Regions from separate parts of the Streptomyces sp. UF-297 genome, predicted to be linked through region 2. Evidence: riboswitches for the same ligand, from Rfam matches in the RefSeq annotation. Region 2 holds a riboswitch; the other holds the start of a gene.
What was found. A riboswitch is a leader RNA that binds a small molecule or an ion and turns the genes downstream of it on or off. The one in region 2 is predicted to bind glycine.

Region 1 (10,401 bases), on a different contig from region 2:
AAGACGACGCCGGAGGTGGTCACCGCGGTGAGCACCGCGGACCAGCCGTTGGGGGCGAAGCCGCCGTGGTCGGTGAAGTTGCCGGTGTGGAAGCCGGAGGCGATCAGCGCGATCACGGCGAGCACCGGGATGGCGAACTTCACGACGGTGAGGATGTTGTTGGCGCGGGCCAGGACGGCCACCGACCAGTAGCAGGCCAGCCACAGCGCCACCGTCAGGAACAGCGCCATCGCCATGCCGCTGGTGGTCAGGCTGCCGTCCTCGACCAGGCCCTTGGCCCAGCCGAAGTTCCAGGAGGACATGTACTGCGTACCGGCGATGGACTCGATGGGGATGAGCGCGGCGATCGCGATCCACACGGCCCAGCCGGTGATGAAGCCGAGCACCGGGCCGTGCGAGATGGCGCCGAAGCGGGCCATGGAGCCGGGCAGCGGGTAGGCGGCGCCCACCTCGGCGTAGGACATGGCGATCATGCCGATGAACACGGCTCCGATGACCCACGCCAGCAGGGCTGCCGGGCCCGCGACCTGGGCGGCCTGGCCGGCGCCGAAGAGCCAGCCGGAGCCGAATATCGAGCCGAGCCCGATCATGATCAAGGCGAAGAGGCTGAGCCCCTTCTTGTTGCCCGCGCTCATGTCCATGACGTGCTGTCCATCCTGCTGTCGTTGAGAAGCCCTCGTCCTTGAGGGAGTCCGGCGACACCCTATTTGCCGAAAAAATGGCTCAAGACAGCCGTTCGGGCCGCGTGCCGGGGACCAACGGCCCCGGGCACACGGCCCGTTCACCCTCGGAGCGCTGATCAAAAAGCGCCCTGAGGCCCTAGCTCGTGAATCGCGTCACAATCGCTGTGCGACGGCTTTACAACGAGGGGTACAGCGGGTGCTTGTCGGCGAGCGCGGTGACCCGGGCCTTGAGCGACTCGGCGTTGTAGGACGGCTTGAGCGCCTCGGCGATGATGTCGGCGACCTCGCGGAAGTCGTCGGCGTCGAAGCCGCGCGTGGCCAGCGCCGGGGTGCCGATCCGCAGGCCCGAGGTGACCATCGGGGGGCGCGGGTCGTTGGGGACCGCGTTGCGGTTGACCGTGATGCCGACCTCGTGGAGGCGGTCCTCGGCCTGCTGGCCGTCCAGCTCGCTGTTGCGCAGGTCCACCAGGACCAGGTGCACGTCCGTGCCGCCCGACAGGACGTCCACGCCGGCGGCCTTGGCGTCGTCCTGCACCAGGCGCTCGGCCAGGATGCGGGCGCCGTCCAGGGTGCGCTGCTGGCGCTCCTTGAAGTCGTCCGAGGCGGCGACCTTGAAGGAGACGGCCTTGGCCGCGATCACGTGCTCCAGCGGGCCGCCCTGGAAGCCGGGGAAGACCGCGGAGTTCAGCTTCTTCGCGAAGTCCTTGTTGCGGGCCAGGATGATGCCGCCGCGCGGGCCGCCCAGCGTCTTGTGCGTGGTGGAGGTGACCACGTCCGCGTACGGCACCGGGTTGGGGTGCAGACCGGCGGCGACCAGACCGGCGAAGTGCGCCATGTCGACCCACAGGTACGCGCCGACCTCGTCGGCGATCCGGCGGAACTCGGCGAAGTCCAGGTGGCGCGGGTAGGCGGACCAGCCCGCGATGATCACCTTGGGGCTGTTCTCCTTGGCCAGGCGCTCGACCTCGGCCATGTCCACCAGACCGGCCTCGTCGACGTGGTAGGCGACCACGTTGAACTGCTTGCCGGAGAAGTTCAGGCGCATGCCGTGGGTGAGGTGGCCGCCGTGCGCCAGGTCCAGGCCGAGGATCGTGTCGCCGGGCTGGGCGATCGCGAAGAGCGCGGCCTGGTTGGCGGAGGCGCCGGAGTGCGGCTGGACGTTGGCGTACTCGGCGCCGAACAGGTCCTTGACCCGGTCGATGGCGATCTGCTCGGCGACGTCCACGTGCTCGCAGCCGCCGTAGTAGCGGCGGCCCGGGTAGCCCTCGGCGTACTTGTTGGTCAGGACCGAGCCCTGCGCCTCCATGACGGCGACCGGAGCGAAGTTCTCCGACGCGATCATTTCGAGGGTGGACTGCTGGCGGTTCAGCTCGGCGTCGACGGCGGCGGCGACGTCGGGGTCGAGCTCGTGGAGGGAGCTGTTGAGAAGCGACATGAGTCTTCCTAGGGAGGGGGGTGTGGCTCAGCCGGCGGTGAAGGCGGTGTACGCGTCGGCCGAGAGCAGCTCGTCCGGCTCACCGGTGACCTTCACCTTGAACAGCCAACCGCCCTCGAAGGGGGCGGAGTTCACCAGCGAGGGGTCGTTGACGACATCCTCGTTGATCTCGGTGATCTCGCCGTCGACGGGCGCGTAGAGATCGCTGACGGACTTGGTCGACTCCAGCTCACCGCAGGTCTCGCCCGCCGTGACCGTGTCACCGACCGCAGGAAGCTGCACGAAGACGACATCGCCGAGCGCATTGGCGGCGTGCTCGGTGATACCGACCGTCGCGACGCCGTCCTCGGCGGCCGACAGCCACTCGTGCTCCTTGCTGTAGCGCAGCTGCTGGGGGTTGCTCATGAGGTGATTCTCCTGGATGCGGTGGCGTGATCTGTGCGTGCGTCTTGAAGCGTGAGACAAAAGTGTCAGAAGTGACAGGTGTGTGGGGTGTCCGTCACTTCTGGCGCTTGTAGAAGGGCAGCGCCACGACCTCGTACGGCTCGTGGCTGCCGCGGATGTCCACCGCGACCCCCGGCGTGCCCGGCTCGGCGTGCGCCGCGTCCACGTACGCGATCGCGATCGGCTTGCCGAGGGTGGGGGAGGGGGCACCGGAGGTGACCTCGCCGATCACCGCGCCGTCGGCGACGACCTGGTAGCCGGCCCGCGGCACCCGCCGGCCCTCGGCGACCAGCCCGACCAGCTTGCGCGGCGGCGCCGTCTTCGCCCGCTCGGCCGCCGCTTCCAGGGCCTTGCGCCCCACGAAGTCACCGCCGTTGGTGGTCTTCTCGAACTTCACGACCCGGCCCAGGCCCGCGTCGAACGGCGTGGTGGCGGTGGTCAGTTCGTGCCCGTACAGCGGCATGCCCGCCTCCAGGCGCAGCGTGTCGCGGCAGGACAGGCCGCAGGGCACCAGGCCCGCGCCCGCGCCCGCCTCGGTCAGCGCCTCCCAGACCGTGACCGCGTCGGCGGGGCGTACGAACAGCTCGAAGCCGTCCTCGCCGGTGTATCCCGTACGGGCGATCAGCGCGTGCGCACCGGCGACCGTGCCGGGCAGGCCCGCGTAGTACTTCAGGCCGTCCAGGTCGGCGTCGGTCAGGGACTTGAGGATGCCGGGGGACTCGGGGCCCTGCACGGCGATCAGCGCGTAGGCGTCCCGGTCGTCGCGCACCGCGGCGTCGAAACCGGCCTGCCGCTCGACCAGCGCGTCCAGCACCACCTGGGCGTTGGAGGCGTTGGCGACGACCATGTACTCCTGCTCGCCCAGGCGGTAGACGATCAGGTCGTCCAGAATGCCGCCCTCGGCGTCGCAGATCATGGTGTAGCGGGCGCGGCCCACGGCCACCGAGCCGATGTTGCCGACCAGGGCGAAGTCCAGCAGGTCGGCGGCGGCCGGGCCGGTCACGGTGATCTCGCCCATGTGGGAGAGGTCGAACAGGCCGGCGCGGGTGCGCACCGCGACGTGCTCGTCGCGCTCGCTCCCGTAGCGCAGCGGCATGTCCCAGCCGGCGAAGTCGGTCATGGTCGCGCCGAGGGCGCGGTGCGTTGCGTCCAGCGCCGTACGGCGGGGGGCATCAGTCATTGCTTCAGACTCCCAGGCATGGGTGACAAGACGTCCTCCCCATCTGTCATCGGAACCTGAGAGGTTCACCGAAAGCCCCTTACGGGCCCGCGGCTTGCACCTTGGGTGGAGCCACAGCAACCGCGGCTCGCTTTTCAGATCTGCCTCGCCCACGCGGTATAGGGGCCTGAGAGATTCAAGGGAGGACTTGCTCCTTCGGCGCCCCGGCGCGGCCGGGGACTCTCCCGCGCGGATTCAAGCGGCCGGTATGCAGTTGGCTGTGCTCGTACGTACGGAGCGTTGTGCACGGATCCGCACATGGCGCGCACATCATTGCACGGGAACCCCCGGGGCCGGAACGGCTGTCCGAACCACTGAGGGAACACCGTCACCTGTCCCCGCGTGGGGTGGTGAGTCGGCAATCACCTTGAACGGCATTACCTTTTCTTGACACTGTGCGGGTAGGGCGGGACCTAACCGGACCGGGAGGGGCGATCACGGTGCACAGGCAAGCCGCATTCGCGACAACGTCGGGGGGTGCTGCCGCGGACGTGGTCCGGCAGGAGCCCGTGGGCACGCTTCCCCGGCCCCGGCGCGCGCCGGGCGCCCTGCTGCGCCCCGGGCTCGGCAGCGGACCCGGCGTGCTGGACCTGCGCGGGGAGCAGGAGCGCGCCGGGGGTGAGATGCGCTTCTCCGCGGGCGATCTGGTGGTGGTCTCCGGGCTGCCGGGCAGCGGCAAGTCCACCCTGATGCACCGCGTGGTGCCGGGGCTGGACCAGCGCGGCGCCGCCGTGTACCGCATCGACTCCCAGGACGTGCGCGAGCGGTGGGCGGCCGGCCGGCTCGGCGCGCTGCCGTACGGCTTGTACCGCCCCCTGGTGCGCGGCGCGCACTATCTGGGGCTGCGGCGGGCGCTGCGCTCGGGCCGCAGCGTGGTCGTGCACGACTGCGGGACGCTGGCCTGGGTGCGCCGCTGGATCGCGCGCCAGGCCCGGCGCTCGGGCCGCGGCGCGCATCTGGTGCTGCTGGACGTGGCGCCCGAAGTGGCCCTGGCCGGGCAGGAGTCCAGGGGCCGCGGGGTGACGGGGTACGCCTTCGGGCGGCACCGCAGGGCGGTGGGCGCCCTGGTCTCCCGGGCGCAAACGGCCCGTCTGCCCAAGGGATTTCGCTCGGTGGTCCTGCTGGACCGCCCGGCCGCCGACGCCCTGGAGGCCGTCACCTTCGAATGACGGCCTCCGGGCCCGGCCGCGCTGCGGCGCCGGGTGTCGGCTCAGAAGATCTTCGGCAGACCGGGGAACTCGGGCAGCTTCGGGGTCTCCGGCAGACCGGGGAGCTTGGGCAGGTCGGGGAGCTTGGGCAGCCCCGGGACGTTCGGCAGCTTCATGCCTTTGAAGGCCTTGCCAATGCTGACCGCCGCCAGTACTTCGAGCGCTGCCTCCGTCAGGGGCTTGAGCGTGACCGCCACCTTGATCAAGTCACCCTCCTTCGTACCGGCGAGAAGCGCCTTGACCTGCGTGTCGAGCTTCTTCTGGGCCTTCTTCAGCCACTCGTCGTCCACCGGGGCGCCGGCCCGCCGGGGGCTGGAGTGCTTGAGCAGGTAGGCGGCGCGGGAGGTGGCGTGGATGGCGTGGTCGAGCTTGTGCTGCAGCGCGGCGGTCTCGGCCGGCTTGATCTTGGTCCGGTCGTGATGGGCCTGCTGGCACACCTTGCTCGCCGCCCTGAGCAGGTCGCTGATGGCGTGGAATGCGGCGGCCTCGGCCTTCGCCACGTGGGGGTGGGGGGTCGCGGTGCGCGCCGTGGCCCGCTCGGGGGCGGCCGCGGCGGCGGTGCCCGCGACGCCCAGGGTCATGGCGCCGGCGATGGCGGCGCTGACGAAGGCGAGGGCGGTCCGGTTCGTTGCCATGGGGGGAAGTCCTTTCGCAGAGGCGGTGGCAGGGCAGGGACGCCCTCCTGTCACCCTCGAAGCGGTCGGGACCGTCCGCAACCGCACGGATGCGCAAAGTGATCAATCGGGTGCACCGGCCGGTCGCGACCCCGGCTGGCGCTAGGGTCGTCGACCAGGTAGTGCGCGGTGATGAGCGGGTGGGTGACGTGGATTTTCCAGGGCAGGGCGTGCCGGGGCAGCCGTATGCGGGCGAGGGGCATCCGGGCGAGGGCCGTTCGGGGTGGCACGCCCCCGGAGCCGGTCTGCCGGACGAGGGCATTCCGCAGCTGGCGTGGCCGGCCAATGAGCTGGAGGAGGTGCTGGCCGCCTCCGTGGGGCACCCCGGAGCGGGCGGCCGCATCGTCGAGACGCTGGGCCGCAGCCGTATATGGGTGCCGCTCCCCAAGGGCGGCGGCCCGCAGAGCGCAGGCCCGGGGAATCCGGGCCTGGACCTGCCCACCGTCGAGATCGACGGGGCCGCTTATGTCCCGGTCTTCAGCTCCGAGCAGGAGTTCATGAAGGCCGTCGGGCCGCACATGTCCTTCGCGGTGGCGCCCGCGGTGGAGTTCGCGCGCGGCCTGCCGCCGATGATCGGCATCGCGCTCAACCCCGACGGCACCATCGGCGTGCCGCTGCCGCCGCCCGCGGTGGCCGAGCTGTGCCGGGCGGGCCGGGGGCACGAAGCGAGCGCCGCGGGCGCACCCAGCGGCGGCCGGGTGCGGCTGTTCGAGCCGGACTGGCAGCACGAGCCGGTGGACTTCCTCGCCGCCGCCGGGCTGGAGTTCTCCGCCGCCGGTGTCGTACGCACCGCGCGCCGCGCGCTGGCCAGCGTCGAGGGCCAGGACCCCGCGCTGTTCATCGGCGTGCAGAGCGAGAGCTGCGAGCCCGGGGACCGGGATGCGGCGCTGGCCGCACTGGGGCGGGCGCTGGGCGCGGTGCCCGTGCCCTGGCCCGTACAGCTGGTCATGCTGGACATCGCGCAGGGCGACCCGGTCGCCGACTGGATGCTGGAGCGGGTACGCCCCTTCTTCTCCCGCGACCCCTACTAGGCGGTGGCCGACGGGCCGCAGCGGGGCCGCTCCTTCTCCCGCTCCGGCCCGTCGGCCACCCCCTAAGCTGGTTGGATGACCGGGCGGGCATACCCCACGTGCCTGCCAGAAGAAGGGACGGACCACGTGAGCGCGGGTGCGCATCAGGGAGCGGCGGCCGGACAGGTCGAGCAGATGCTGCAGCAGGTCCAGCCCGGCCGGTACGACGCCTACGAGGCGCTGCTGCAGGCCCTGGCGGCGGGGCAGGTGTGGATGCTGCTGTGGCAGGGCCAGGCCGGGTCGCCCGACGCGCAGTACGGGAACATGGAGGTCGAGGGCCTGGGCTACGCCCCGTGCGTGACCTCCGCGCCCGAGCTGGCCGCCAGCGGCTGGAACCGTGCCCACGAGGTCGTCGGCGGCCGGGAGATCGCCGCCGCGCTCTTCCCGGACCGCTGGGGTCTGTGGCTCAATCCGCACGCCCCCGGCGGCGGCGTCGGCATCCCCTGGGCGGACCTGCGCCGGATCGCGCTGGGCCTGGACCGGCTGCCCGCCGGGCCGCTGCGGATCAGCGAGCCGATGATCGAAATCCCGCAGTTCTACGCGCTGTTGGGGCAGAACGCCCATCACACCCCGGCCGTGCGCGCGCTGCGCAGGGCCTGGGTGCAGCCCGCTCTGGGCGCCCCGTACCTGGCCATCGGTCTGGATCTGTACGACAGCGGCCAGCAAGCGGTGGATGCGGTGCGGCTGATGATCCAGCAGTCCATCGGAGCGGTTCCGGAGGGGCTGCCCGTCTCCACCGTCGCGATGAGCGACGAGTACGACCCGGTCGGGATGTGGATGCGGGCCAACGCCCGGCCGTTCTTCGACCGTGACGCCTACGGCCGGGCGCCCGCGCCCGCGCCGTCCTACGGCTACGGCTACCCGCGCTCCTACTGATCTCGGCGCCCCGCCGCCGGCGGGCGAACTGACCATATAGGCCCCGCAGTTGGGCCTTTTTCCCATGCCTGTACCCACCGCTCACACGGCACACCTGTCCGTATAACGGAAGTCGGTGGGTCACATCACAGTTGCGCATCCTTTCCCCGCCAGGGCTGGTGAGTGATCGCGAATCGGATGAAGACTCCCCGCAACAAAGGGCTTCGGCCCTGTGTACGACCGCCTGAACGGGCGGCGTCACGGGAATGTCCGCGTCATCCGTACGACTTGCACCGCCTGCACCAGCGCACCGCCTGCACGTACCGCACCGCCTGTTGTACTTCCCGCACTTCTCGCACCATCCGCACCTGCGCACCATGCGAACGGACGCACCGCCGGTCCGTTTCGCACCCAATCGCACCAGTGATGTGAACCAGGCCGCACTCGCGGCAGCGTGGGCCGGCCGAAGCCGGCCGAGAGGGGTCAAAAGCACCGTGACCGCACCGATCGAGACCACCGGGGCGGCTGCTGAGGCGCAGCCGGAAGCGGTGCTGGAAGGCGTCGAGAGCAAGAAGATCGAGGGCCGTTCGCTCGGCCAGATCGCCTGGCTGCGTTTCAAGCGGGACAAGGTCGCCGTCGTCGGCGCCATCGTTGTCATCCTGCTCATCGTGATCGCGGCGCTCTCCCGGCCGATCCAGTCCTGGCTGGGCCTGGACCCCAACGCCTTCCACCAGGACCTCGTCGACCCCAACACCACCCTGCCGCTGGGCGACTTCGGCGGTATGAGCGCGGAGCACCCGCTCGGTGTGGACCCCAAGTTCGGCCGCGATCTGCTCGCCCGCGTACTGGAGGGCTCGTGGGTCTCGCTGATCGTGGCGTTCGGCGCCACGATGCTGTCGGTGGCCATCGGCACCGTCATGGGCGTCATCGCCGGCTTCTACCGCGGCCGGGTCGATGCCCTGATCAGCCGTCTGATGGACGTCTTCCTCGCCTTCCCGCTGCTGCTGTTCGCCATCGCCATCTCGGCCTCGCTGCAGGGCGGCGCGTTCGGCCTGACGGGACTGCCGCTGCACATCTCGGTCCTGATCTTCGTGATCGGCTTCTTCAACTGGCCCTACATGGGCCGGATCGTGCGCGCCCAGACGCTCTCGCTGCGCGAGCGGGAGTTCGTGGACGCGGCCCGCGGCATGGGCGCGCGCGGCATGTTCATCGTCTTCCGCGAGCTGCTGCCCAACCTCGCGGGCCCGGTCATCGTCTACTCGACCCTGCTGATCCCCTCCAACATCCTCTTCGAGGCGGCGCTGAGCTTCCTGGGCGTGGGTATCCAGCCGCCGCAGGCGTCCTGGGGCGGGATGCTCAACGAGGCGGTCAAGTTCTACGAGGTCGACCCCCAGTACATGCTCGTCCCCGGCCTGGCGATCTTCGTCACCGTGCTCGCCTTCAACCTGCTCGGCGACGGCCTGCGGGACGCGCTGGACCCGCGCAGCCGCTGACGCCGGTCCCACAGCCCATCTGCCCCACCCAAGAGTTTCCGACCAACGAAGGGGACACCGACCACCATGCGAAGGTCAGTTCCGGTCGCGACGATCGCGGCCATCACCAGTGCGGGCCTTTTGCTGGCCGGCTGCAGCGGGAGCAAAGGTTCCAAGGGCGAATCCGGGGAGGCCAACGCCGCCACCAAGGGCATCGTCAATGCCTCCGACGAAAAGGGCGGCACGGTCACCTACGCGATGAGCGACGCCCCGGAGTCCTTCGACCCGGGCAACACCTACTACGCGTTCATCTACAACTTCAGCCGCCTGTACGCGCGTCCGCTCACCACCTTCAAGCCGGGCCCCGGCGAGAAGGGCAACGAGCTGGTGCCGGACCTGGCCGAGTCGCTGGGCAAGTCCAGCGAGGGCGGCAAGGTCTGGACGTACAAGATCCGCAAGGGTCTGAAGTACGACGACGGCACCCCGATCACCGCCAAGGACGTCAAGTACGCGGTGGAGCGCAGCAACTTCGCGCGTGACGTGCTCTCGCTCGGGCCCAACTACTTCCAGAACCTGCTGGAGAACCCGGACGGCTACAAGGGCCCGTACAAGGACAAGGGCAAGGACCTGAAGTCCATCGAGACCCCGGACGACCACACCGTCGTCTTCCGCCTCAAGAAGGCGTTCGCGGAGTTCGACTACCTGGTCAGCGCCCCGCAGACCGCGCCGGTGCCGCAGGCCAAGGACAAGGGCGCGGACTACACCAAGCACGTGCTCTCCTCGGGCAGTTACAAGTTCGAGAGCTACGAGGAGGGCAAGCGCCTGACCCTGGTGCGCAACCCCAACTGGTCGGCCGCCACCGACCCGCTGCGCAAGCAGCTGCCGGACAAGATCGTGCTGAACCTGAAGGTCACCCAGTCCACCATCGACAAGGACCTCAAGGCCGGCAACACCCATATCGACCTGGCGGGCCGCGGCGTGGACGCGCAGACCCAGGCCCAGCTGCTGACCGACTCCAAGGAGAAGGGCAACACCGACAACGCCTTCGGGCAGCGCCTGGTCTACACCGCGATCAACACCACGGCCAAGCCGTTCGACAAGCTCGACTGCCGCAAGGCCGTTCAGCTGGCGATCGACAAGAAGGCCGTGCAGACCTCGCTCGGCGGCCCGGTGCGCGGCGAACTGGCCTCCACGATCCTGCCCAACGACCTGGCCGGATACCAGAAGTTCGACCTGTACCCGCAGAAGTACAACGGCTCCAAGCTGGACCTGACCGAGGCCAAGAAGCTGTGGGACAAGTGCGGCGCCGGCAACATCTCCACCACCATCCTGGCCCGCAGT
Region 2 (10,401 bases):
GCAGTTGCACCGAGGTACAGGCGGCTTCGGGCGCGATCGACGTCGAGGTGGTGACCAGCCGTTCCACGCCCTGGATGTCGATGGCGAAGTCCTCGCCCCTGGCGGCCCTTATCTGGTCGTTGAGCAGCATGTAGCGGTCGACCTCGGAGAGGTTGGCGGAGACCAGGTCCGCGGCCCGCAGGGTCGGCAGAATTCCGATCATGACGATCCGCGCCGCCACCTCGCGCGCTTTGCGGTCCGCATAGGCAAGGCCCGTTCGGAGTTCTTCCGCGAGCTGGTCCAAAACTCTGCCGCCCAGTCGGTGCGGCATGATATTGACCTCAAGATTGCACTGTGCCAGCTCGGTCTGAAAATCCCTGCTCGCGATGCGTTCGAGCACCTGCGAGTTCATCATCCGGGGCATACCGTGGGCATCGGCAAGGTTCAATTCGATCTCCAGCCCCACCAGATTCTTGGGCCGGTCGAAGCGCTTCTCTTCCAAGAGCCTGCGCAATCCCGCCAGACACTCGTGAAGCTTTCTTCGATAACGTTGCCGGTCGGCGAGATCGAATCCGCCCCCGGCGACCTTCTCCCCCATCGAACCGCCCCTCCTCGACTGGACGGCCCGCGGCCACGGGCCGCATGGGCCACCCCGGCGCGGCCGGGGGAAGACGCTACGGTCGATGATGCCCCGTCAATCTGATCGATAACGCCTGCCGCAGGCCGCCGGGCGGATAGGCTGAAGTGACACACTTGGCGGCACGTTCCATGGGCATACTGCCTGGGCGATTACCCTCTGCATGGTCCTTCTGAAGTCGATCGACGTGTTCCGGCCTACCGCGCCCGGAAGGAAATCGGAGGTAGTGGCGCGAAGCCATGCGCATATACGGTGAAACCGGCCGCGCGGTCGGTCCGGAATCCGCCTTGCCAGAAATATCACCGACGGCTAGCGGAAACACTGTCTGAACATGCGTCGTATAAACTCCGCGATACGAGGCAGAGAGTTGGCGCCCAGCGATGCGGTGTTCTACCGGTGCTGAGGCACAGCGCCTGACCCCCCGTCGGGCCGCAGCCCCGGCCGGCCATGCTCTGACCCCGTCCCGCTGACAGCGCCGTCCGCACTTGCCCAGCACCACCGTGTCTCCCAAGTGAGAGGCGACCCACCATGCCGCTGCATGTCCCCCCTGCCCCCGCGCCCGCCCTGCGCAGCGTCCTCGCCGCTCTCGGTTCCCCCACCGCCGTACGCGAGGTCCGTACCCCCGCCCTCAGCGTCCAACAGGGTCCCCTGAGCCCCGAACACCCGCTTCCGGTCCACGTATTGGACGGCGTCGGCCGCACCGGCGGCCCGCCCCGCACCCGCCTGACCGGGTGGCGCTTCCTGATCCGCAGCGGGGAGCGCGCCGTGGCCACCGCCGAGGCGATGCTCACCGCCGACGGCTGGACGTTCTCGCACTTCTGCGAGGGCCCCTACGTCACGTCCACCGAGCGTGCGCTGCGCCAGGCCGAGTCGCTCCCCGTGGCGTACCAGCCACGGCTGCTGTCCGTGCCGGAGCTCTACATGATCACTCTGTGGCTCCATCAGGACATCACCACGGACGGCGCCGAGGGCCTGCCCGAACCGGGCGACCTCCTGGTCCCCCTGGCACCGGCCCCGCCCGGCATCGCCGCGCACCGCCCGCACCGCGTCGCCGATCTGCTGCCCCGGCTGACCCTCCGCCTCTCCCCGGCCCCACTGCTCGGCTCGCCGGCCTGATCCAGCCGCCGACGCGCCGGCACAGCGCGTCGGACCGGCGGACGGCGCACCACGCCTCGCAGGAGCGTGCCCCGCGACCACACCCGGCCGCGGGGCGCTCTGCTGTGCTCACCCGCGCGGATTAGTCCACTAGGGCCACCCCCAACCCCCTTCATAGCCGGTGCGGTTGAGGGCAACCGCCCGCACGGGTGATGCGTCATCATCTAGTGAGTACCGCTGCTGCTAAATCCCTGCGGAATCACGCCCGTGGGGCAACACTGGGAGCGACCTACTTACTGACCGAACGGGGGAAGCGGCATGACCATCTCATCGAGCCCGTCGAGCCGCCTTACGACTCACACCACTCCGCAGCGAAAGACAACATCCATGTGCCAGCACCAGCCGCCGTGCCCGACAGCCGAATCCGCAGACCGGGAGGCCGCCCACCTCGTGGCGCACCACCCGGAGCAGGGTTGGAGCCTGCTGTGCAACGGCGTCCTTCTCTTCGAGGACACCGGCGAGCTCCTGCCCAACGGTCAGGTCATCGCTCCGCACCGGCCGCTGGACACGGCACAGGTCGTCACCGCCGCCTGACCCTCCAAGGGCAGCCGGATCAAGGGCGACATGACGGAGTAACAGGAAAGACCTGACAAAGTCGCAAGAAAAAACAGGGCCCCCGGCGCAACTGCCGAGGGCCCTTCACGTTGTGACGGTTTGTCAGCCGTCGTACTCCTCCAGCGGGGGGCAGGAGCAGACGAGGTTACGGTCGCCGAAGGCACCGTCGATACGGCGCACCGGCGACCAGTACTTCTCCGAGGCCTCCACACCGGCCGGGAAGACCGCTTCCTGGCGGCTGTAGGGGTGCTCCCACTCGCCGCCGAGAATGCCGGCGGTGTGCGGGGCGTTGCGCAGCGGGTTGTCGTCCTTGTCCCACTCCCCCGAGCCGACCTTCTCGATTTCACCACGGATCGCGATCATCGCGTCGCAGAACCGGTCGATCTCTGTCAGGTCTTCGCTCTCGGTCGGCTCGATCATCAGCGTGCCGGCCACCGGGAAGGACATGGTCGGCGCGTGGAAGCCGTAGTCGATCAGGCGCTTGGCGACATCGTCGATGCTCACCCCGGTCGCCTTGGTCAGCGGCCGGACGTCGATGATGCACTCGTGCGCCACCAGGCCGCCGGGGCCGGTGTAGAGCACGGGGTAGTGCGGCTCCAGGCGCTTGGCGATGTAGTTGGCGCTGAGCACCGCGGCCTGGGTGGCGCGCTTGAGGCCCTCACCGCCCATGAGCCGTACGTACGCCCACGAGATGGGCAGGATCCCGGCCGAGCCCCACGGCGCCGCCGAGATGGGCCCCACGCCCGTCTCCGGGCCCGCCGTGGGCTGCAGCGGGTGGTTGGGGAGGTACGGCGCCAGGTGCGCGCGCACGCCTACCGGGCCGACGCCGGGGCCGCCGCCGCCGTGCGGGATGCAGAAGGTCTTGTGCAGGTTCAGGTGCGAGACGTCGCCGCCGAACTTGCCCGGCTCGGCGAGCCCGACCAGCGCGTTGAGGTTGGCGCCGTCCACGTACACCTGGCCGCCCGCCTCGTGCACCGTCGCGCAGATCTGGGTGATGTGCTCCTCGAAGACGCCGTGCGTGGAGGGGTAGGTCACCATCAGCACCGCCAGTTCCTCGCGGTGCTTCTCGATCTTGGCGTGCAGGTCGTCGGTGTCGACCTCGCCGTCCTCGCCGGTCTTGACGACGACGACCTTCATGCCGGCCATGACGGCGCTCGCGGCGTTGGTGCCGTGCGCGGAGGACGGGATCAGGCAGACCGTGCGCTGCTCGTCGCCGTTGGCCCGGTGGTAGGCCCGCACCGCCAGCAGTCCGGCCAGCTCGCCCTGCGACCCGGCGTTGGGCTGGATGGAGACCTTGTCGTAGCCGGTGACCGTCGCCAGCCGCTCCTCCAGCTCGTGGATCAGTGTCAGGTAGCCCTGCGCCTGCTCGACGGGCGCGAAGGGGTGCAGCTGCCCGAACTCGGGCCAGGTGACCGGCTCCATCTCGGTGGTGGCGTTGAGCTTCATCGTGCACGAGCCCAGCGGGATCATGCCGCGGTCCAGCGCGTAGTCCTTGTCGGAGAGCGTGCGCAGGTAGCGCAGCATCGCCGTCTCGGAGCGGTGCTGGTGGAAGACGGGGTGGGTCAGGTAGTCGTCGGCGCGCAGCAGGCCCTCGGGCAGCGCGTCACCGGTCCGGGCGTCCAGTTCCTCGACGTCGCCGCGGACTCCGAAGGCACCCCACACGGCGGCCAGTTGGGCCCGCCCCGTGGTCTCGTCGCAGGCGATGCCCACCAGGTCGGCGTCCACCTGGCGCAGGTTCACCCCGGCCTCCCGCGCCGCGGCCACGATCTCGGCGGCCCGGCCCGGCACGCGCACGGTCAGCGTGTCGAAGTACGCGCCGTGCACGACCTCCACGCCGCCCGCGCGCAGCCCCTGGGCCAGGATCGCGGCGTAGCGGTGGGTACGGCGGGCGATGGTGCGCAGGCCCTCGGGGCCGTGGTAGACCGCGTACATCCCGGCCATCACCGCGAGCAGCACCTGCGCGGTGCAGATGTTGCTGGTGGCCTTCTCCCGGCGGATGTGCTGCTCGCGCGTCTGCAGTGCGAGGCGGTACGCCTTGTTGCCGTCGGCGTCCACCGACACGCCCACCAGCCTGCCCGGCAGGCTGCGCGCGAAGGCCTCGCGTACGGCCATGAATCCGGCGTGCGGGCCACCGAAGCCCATCGGTACGCCGAAACGTTGCGTCGTACCCACCGCGATGTCCGCGCCCAGCTCACCGGGCGAGGTCAGCACGGTCAGCGCGAGCAGGTCGGCGGCGACGGTGACCACCGCGCCCAGCTCGTGCGCCTGCTCGATGACGGCCCGCGGGTCGCGTACGGCACCGGAGGCGCCCGGGTACTGCAGCAGCACGCCGAACACGCCGCGCTCGGCGACCTCGGCGGGAATGCCCTGGGCCAGATCCGCGACCACCACCTCGACGCCGGTGGGCTCGGCACGCGTCTGGATCACGGCAATGGTCTGCGGCAGACAATCGGCATCAACGACAAAAACGCCCTGCTTGACCTTCCCGACCCGCCGGGAGAGCGCCATCGCCTCGGCGGCGGCGGTGCCCTCGTCCAGCAGCGAGGCGCCGGAGGTCGGCAGCCCCGTCAGGTCGGCGACCACGGTCTGGAAATTGAGCAGGGCCTCCAGCCGGCCCTGCGAGATCTCCGGCTGGTAGGGCGTGTACGCCGTGTACCAGGCGGGGTTCTCCATCACATTGCGCAAAATCACCGGCGGCGTGAACGTGCCGTAGTAGCCGAGCCCGATCATCGGCGCGAGCACCTGGTTGCGGTCCGCCAGCTCCCGCAGCTCCTGGAGGACCTCGGCCTCCGTACGGGCCTGCGGCAGCGCCAGCGCCTCCGCGCTCTTGATCACATCGGGTACGGCGGCGGTGGTCAGCTCGTCCAGCGACCCGAAACCGACATGCGCGAGCATCTTCGCCTGCGCCTCGTGGTCGGGACCGATATGACGCTGCTCAAAGGGTGTGCCCTGCTCCAGCTCGGTCAAGGAGATGCGATCGGTGGTCATCTGCGGGGGCCTCCTGGTCGTCGCGACCTGCGAGGGGCACCACGGCGCGGGTGCCCGGACGGCCTCCCCCTCTGTCATCTCAACCTGAGAGCTTCACCGGCCCCGCACACGGCAGGCCGACTTTCACCGTCGGTGAGGAAGGGTTCCGGCGCTGTGCCCGACCGTGGCCCGCCCTGCTTTCCAGAGTGACCTCGTCCATGCGGTACATGTGCCTGAGAGATTCCGGGGAGGATTTGCTCCTTCGGCGCCCCCGACGGCATCGTCGGAGGACTCTCCCGCATGGGGTCTGCAGCCATCGGCCAGCCTACCAGCGCACCTCTTGACGTTTCCTCGAGTGGCCGGGGCATGAAATGTGCCGTTTCGTAGTTGTCACAGGGCAGTTGCGACCAGTTGGAGGGACCGTGCAGACCGATATCGATCCCCGGAGTCTGATCGGCCGCAAGGCGTTCGACCGAAACGGCGCCAAGATCGGCACTGTCGACGAGGTCTACCTCGACGACGCCACCGGCGAACCGGAATGGGCCGCCGTCCGTACTGGCCTCTTCAGCCGTGACGCCTTCGTCCCTCTGGAACCCAGCGAACTGGGCGACGAGGGCCTGCGCGTCCCCTACGACCGGAAGCTGATCAAGGACGCCCCGGACTTCGGCGTGGGCCGCCATCTCTCCCCCGAGCAGGAACTCCAGCTCTACCACCACTACCGGCTGGATATCTCCACCCCGGACTCCGGACCCGACACCTCCGCCGACTCCGAATTCGGCCGGATAGCGGGCTCGGAGGACTGACCGCGCCCCGGACGGTCCCCGCCCATCAGCGGCAGCGGATCGCCCGGCCGCAGCGCGGGATCCTCCACCGGGAAGGTCCGCACCCGCCCAGGGGCCGACCAGGGCTGCTCGAAGCGCACCGTCACCCTCCCCACACCGCTCCCCTGCACCCACCCTGCCCCGTACTCCTCGTGCACCACATCCAGCCCCGGAAGCCACCTGCGCGGCCGCTCCTCGGCCGCCTGAGGCTCCACAGCGGCGGTCTCGACCACGGCCTTCTCCGCCGCCTCCCCGGCCGCCCGCTCCGCCGCCAGCTGCGCGAAGAGGTCCTCCTGCGTGAAGTCCGCCAGCCCGCTGACGCCGACGCCCAGCAGCCGCACCCCGCCCGTGGTGTCCACCGTCTCCAGCAGCCGGGCCGCCGCCTCCCGCACCACCGCGGGGTCGTCGGTCGGCCCGCGCAGCGTCTCGGAGCGGGTCAGCGTCGAGAAGTCGTAGTTCCGCACCTTGATCACGACGGTACGGCCCGACCGCCCCGCCGCCCGCAGCCGCTGTACGCACCGGTCCGCCAGCCGCTCCACTTCGGCCCGCACCCGCGTCCGGTCCGTCAGGTCCACCGCGAAGGTGTCCTCCACCGACACCGATTTCGCGTCCCGGTCGGCCACCACGGGCCGCTCGTCGCGCCCCAGCGCCATCTCGTACAGCCCGGAGCCGTGCGCCTTGCCCAGCAGCCGTACGAGCTCCGCCTCGCCCGCCTCCGCCGTCTCCTGGACCGTGTGGATCCCCGCCCGGCGCAGCGCCTCGGCGGTGGCCGGCCCCACGCCCGGCAGCGTACGCACTGGCATGGGCCCCAGCAGCTCCCGCTCGGTACCGGGCTCGATGACCACCAGCCCGTCCGGCTTGGCCTGCTCGGAGGCGATCTTCGCCAGCATCTTCGCGCCGGCCAGGCCCACCGACCCGGTCAGCCCGGTGGTGCGCCGGATGTCCCGGCGCAGCTTCTCCCCCACGGCGCGCGCGGTCCGGCTGTCCGCCGCGACGCCGCCCGCCTCCAGGTCCACGAAGGCCTCGTCCAGGCTCAGCGGCTGCACCAGCGGCGAGAGCGCGTGCAGCAGCTCCATCACCGCCTCGCTGACCTCTCGGTACACCCCGAAGCGGGGCGTCAGATAGGCGGCGTTGGGGCACAGCCGGCGCGCCTGTGCGGTGGGCATCGCCGAGCGCACCCCGAAGACCCGCGCCTCGTAAGAGGCCGTGGAGACGACGCCACGCGGCCCGATTCCGCCGACGACCACGGGTTTGCCCCGCAGACTCGGCTTGGCCGCCTGCTCGGCGGCCGCGAAGAACGCATCCATGTCCAGATGCAGGATCGTCGGCGCACGTCTCACATCACCGATGCTGCCCTACGCCACTGACAATCGGCCCCGCGCCGGGCCGCCGGCCTTCTCCGGCGGCTCAGCCCGCGCGGTTGCGGCGCCGGGCCAGCTCGTCGTGCGGGTTGTGCCCGACGAGCGTCTCGCCGGTCTCCACCCGCTCCCCGTGGAGCTGTGAGAGCGCGCCCTCCACGTCCCGCCACACCACGCCGACCGCGATGCCGAAGACCCCCTGGCCGCCCTGGAGCAGATCCACGACCTCGTCGGGCGAGGTGCACTCGTACACCGTCGCGCCGTCGCTCATCAGCGTCATCTGCGCCAGGTCCGCCAGCCCCCGCGAACGCAGGTGCTGCACGGCGGTGCGGATGTTCTGCAGCGACACCCCGGTGTCCAGCAGCCGCTTCACGATCTTGAGTACGACGACGTCCCGGAAGCTGTAGAGCCGCTGGGTGCCCGAGCCGTACGCCGGCCGCACGCTCGGCTCCACCAGGCCCGTACGGGCCCAGTAGTCGAGCTGTCGGTAGGTGATGCCCGCCGCCGCACACGCCGTCGGACCGCGATAGCCGATGGTGTCCGTGCCACGGTCCCCCGACGTCGCGGCGGTGTGTGCCGGGGTACGGTTCGCTGCGCCATTGTGGAGCGGCAAAGCCCCTCCCGCCGCCATACCGTCGCCGGTGATTCCCACGCCGACCTCCGTCCTCCACGTCCCGGACGGGACCTGCCTTATCGACGGTATGCAGTCACTCGGGGTGCGTCAACGATCGCCGCGCTCGCCACGCCGAGTGATAATCACCCTGCGAGTGGTTTCCCGTGCCCTCGCGCGGGGAAAGGCTGATCGAATGGCCCGAGCGCTGCCGACCGCAAGCCCTGCCTAGCGGCTCACTGACTGTTGGTGCCGAAGTCCTCGGGCGAGATCTGGTCGAGGAACTCGCGGAACTTCTCCACCTCGTCCTCCTGCTCGTCCGGGATGGCGATGCCCGCGTCGTCCAGCACACCGTCGGTCCCGTAGATCGGGGTCCCGGTGCGCAGCGCCAGCGCTATGGCGTCCGACGGACGCGCGCTGACCTCCACCCCACTGGCGAAGACCAGCTCCGCATAGAAGACCCCCTCCCGCAGATCCGTGATCCGGACCTGGGTCAGCTCCTGGCCCACCGCCTCCAGCACGTCCTTGAACAGGTCGTGCGTCAGCGGCCTGGCAGGGGCCATGCCCTGCTGGGCGAAAGCGATGGCGGTGGCCTCCCCCGGCCCGATCCAAATGGGCAGGTAGCGGTCGCCTCCCACTTCGCGCAGGAGCACGATCGGTTGGTTGGAAGGCATTTCCACCCGGACACCCACGACGTCGAGCTCGTTCACACAGCAACCCTAGGACGTGCCCGGCCGGTTTGGGTAGTCGGGCACCCCATTGCTCAGTGCGACCGGACCCGCAGCGCCGCCTGGACCAGTGCAGCATGCAGCCGTACGGACAGCGTCGCCAGCTCCCGGGCGGTGGCCTCCGCATGGGCCCTGGTCTGCGGATTGCGGTGCCTGCGCAGCGGCGCGACCACCTGTTCGACCAGGCCCGCCTCACGCTCGGCGGCGGCCTTCACGGCACGCAGATGCCGCGGCTCCAGGCCGAAACGGCCCAGATCCGCGATGAGTTTGGCGACCGTGACCGCCTCGATGTCGTACCCGCCGTCGGCGGTCGCCGTGATGAGCCCGTACGACTCCCAGTCGGCGAGCGCGGACTCCTCCACCTCGGCGGCGGCCAACAGCTCGGCCCGCCCGATCCGGGCCGCCGTCGGCCCCTCCACGGCCGGCTCCTGGACACCGTCCAGGAGCTCCCGTGAGGGCGACGCAGGGGCGGGCACCTGTACCTGCTCGCCCCGCGCCAGGGCGTCCAGATGCTCCCGGATCACCTTCAGCGGCAGATAGTGGTCGCGCTGCATGCGCAGGATGGCCGCCAGCCGCTCGACGTCCTCCGGGCTGAATTTCCGGTACCCGGACGGCGTCCGCTTCGGCTCGACGAGCCCCTCGGCCTCCAAAAAACGGATCTTGGAGATGGTGACCTCGGGGAACTCCTCGCGCAGCAGATTGAGCACCGTGCCGATGCTCACCAGCTTGCCGTCCGAGGCGGCGGTGCCGGAAGAACCGGCACCGCCCGACGGTGTGTGGTGCATGTGCCTTCCCTGGCAGGTCAGATACCGACGCCCCGCTGGCTCGCGTAGAAGACCAGCCGGTACTTGCCGATCTGCACCTCGTCGCCGTTGGACAGAGCGACGGAGTCGATCCGCTCACGGTTGACGTACGTGCCGTTCAGGCTGCCCACGTCGGCGACCGTGAAGCCGCCGTCCTGGCCGCGCCGGAACTCCACATGACGGCGCGAGACGGTCACATCGTCCAGGAAGATGTCGCTCTGCGGATGGCGGCCGGCCGTGGTCAGCTCGCCGTCCAGCAGGAACCGGCTGCCGGAGTTCGGCCCCCGGCGCACCACCAGCAGCGCCGAGCCGATCGGCAGCGCGTCCACGGCCGCCTGGGCCTCGGGCGACAGCGAGGGCGTCGGGGTCTGCCCCGTCACCTCCGCGTCGTAGGCCTCGATTCCCGAGATCGAGATGGTCGAGGTCGTCTCGGAAGCGCGCTCGGCCTGTGCTCCGGCGCGCAGCGGCGCACCACAGTTGGAGCAGAACCGGCTCGCCTCGGCGTTACGGTGCCCACACCTCGTACAAACCGGCAAGGCAAACCCTCCACCCGTACTTGAGGTTGATGGTTCCCCGAAACCTATGCGGCCGGTCGCGTGGGGGTCAACAGAACCAGCGCCGTGGCCACCGGAATTATCACCGGCCGGACCACCGACCTGGTCGCGGAAGAGCGGGCGCTCCTCACTCTGACCGTTCGGAGCGTTCTCACCGGACTGGCGCGGGGCACGATGCCGCGCCGAGCCGCTGCCGCCCTCCTGGCGGGCGCTCTTGCCGAACAGCTTTGCAAA

Region 1: another riboswitch for glycine. It lies ahead of gcvT (glycine cleavage system aminomethyltransferase GcvT); the one in region 2 lies ahead of gcvP (aminomethyl-transferring glycine dehydrogenase).

What each region holds. Positions count from the first base shown of each region.
Region 1 is NZ_JBSIBZ010000002.1:122,698-133,098, forward strand. Features, by position in the region: gene AC4IJH_RS02660 (APC family permease) at 1-641, opposite strand, end outside; gene glyA (serine hydroxymethyltransferase) at 859-2,118, opposite strand; gene gcvH (glycine cleavage system protein GcvH) at 2,146-2,523, opposite strand; gene gcvT (glycine cleavage system aminomethyltransferase GcvT) at 2,618-3,742, opposite strand; glycine riboswitch at 3,776-3,886, opposite strand; glycine riboswitch at 3,887-3,979, opposite strand; gene AC4IJH_RS02680 (AAA family ATPase) at 4,291-4,950, shown strand; gene AC4IJH_RS02685 (hypothetical protein) at 4,992-5,624, opposite strand; gene AC4IJH_RS02690 (enhanced serine sensitivity protein SseB) at 5,933-6,694, shown strand; gene AC4IJH_RS02695 (enhanced serine sensitivity protein SseB C-terminal domain-containing protein) at 6,821-7,609, shown strand; gene AC4IJH_RS02700 (ABC transporter permease) at 8,083-9,081, shown strand; gene AC4IJH_RS02705 (ABC transporter substrate-binding protein) at 9,148-10,401, shown strand, end outside.
Region 2 is NZ_JBSIBZ010000100.1:6,030-16,430, reverse strand. Features, by position in the region: gene AC4IJH_RS37205 (glutamate-cysteine ligase family protein) at 1-577, opposite strand, end outside; gene AC4IJH_RS37200 (hypothetical protein) at 1,145-1,732, shown strand; gene AC4IJH_RS37195 (DUF5999 family protein) at 2,099-2,305, shown strand; gene gcvP (aminomethyl-transferring glycine dehydrogenase) at 2,429-5,314, opposite strand; glycine riboswitch at 5,505-5,602, opposite strand; gene AC4IJH_RS37185 (PRC-barrel domain-containing protein) at 5,716-6,096, shown strand; gene AC4IJH_RS37180 (DNA polymerase IV) at 6,009-7,454, opposite strand; gene AC4IJH_RS37175 (MerR family transcriptional regulator) at 7,522-8,124, opposite strand; gene AC4IJH_RS37170 (bifunctional nuclease family protein) at 8,319-8,792, opposite strand; gene ftsR (transcriptional regulator FtsR) at 8,846-9,595, opposite strand; gene AC4IJH_RS37160 (double zinc ribbon and FHA domain-containing protein) at 9,613-10,401, opposite strand, start outside.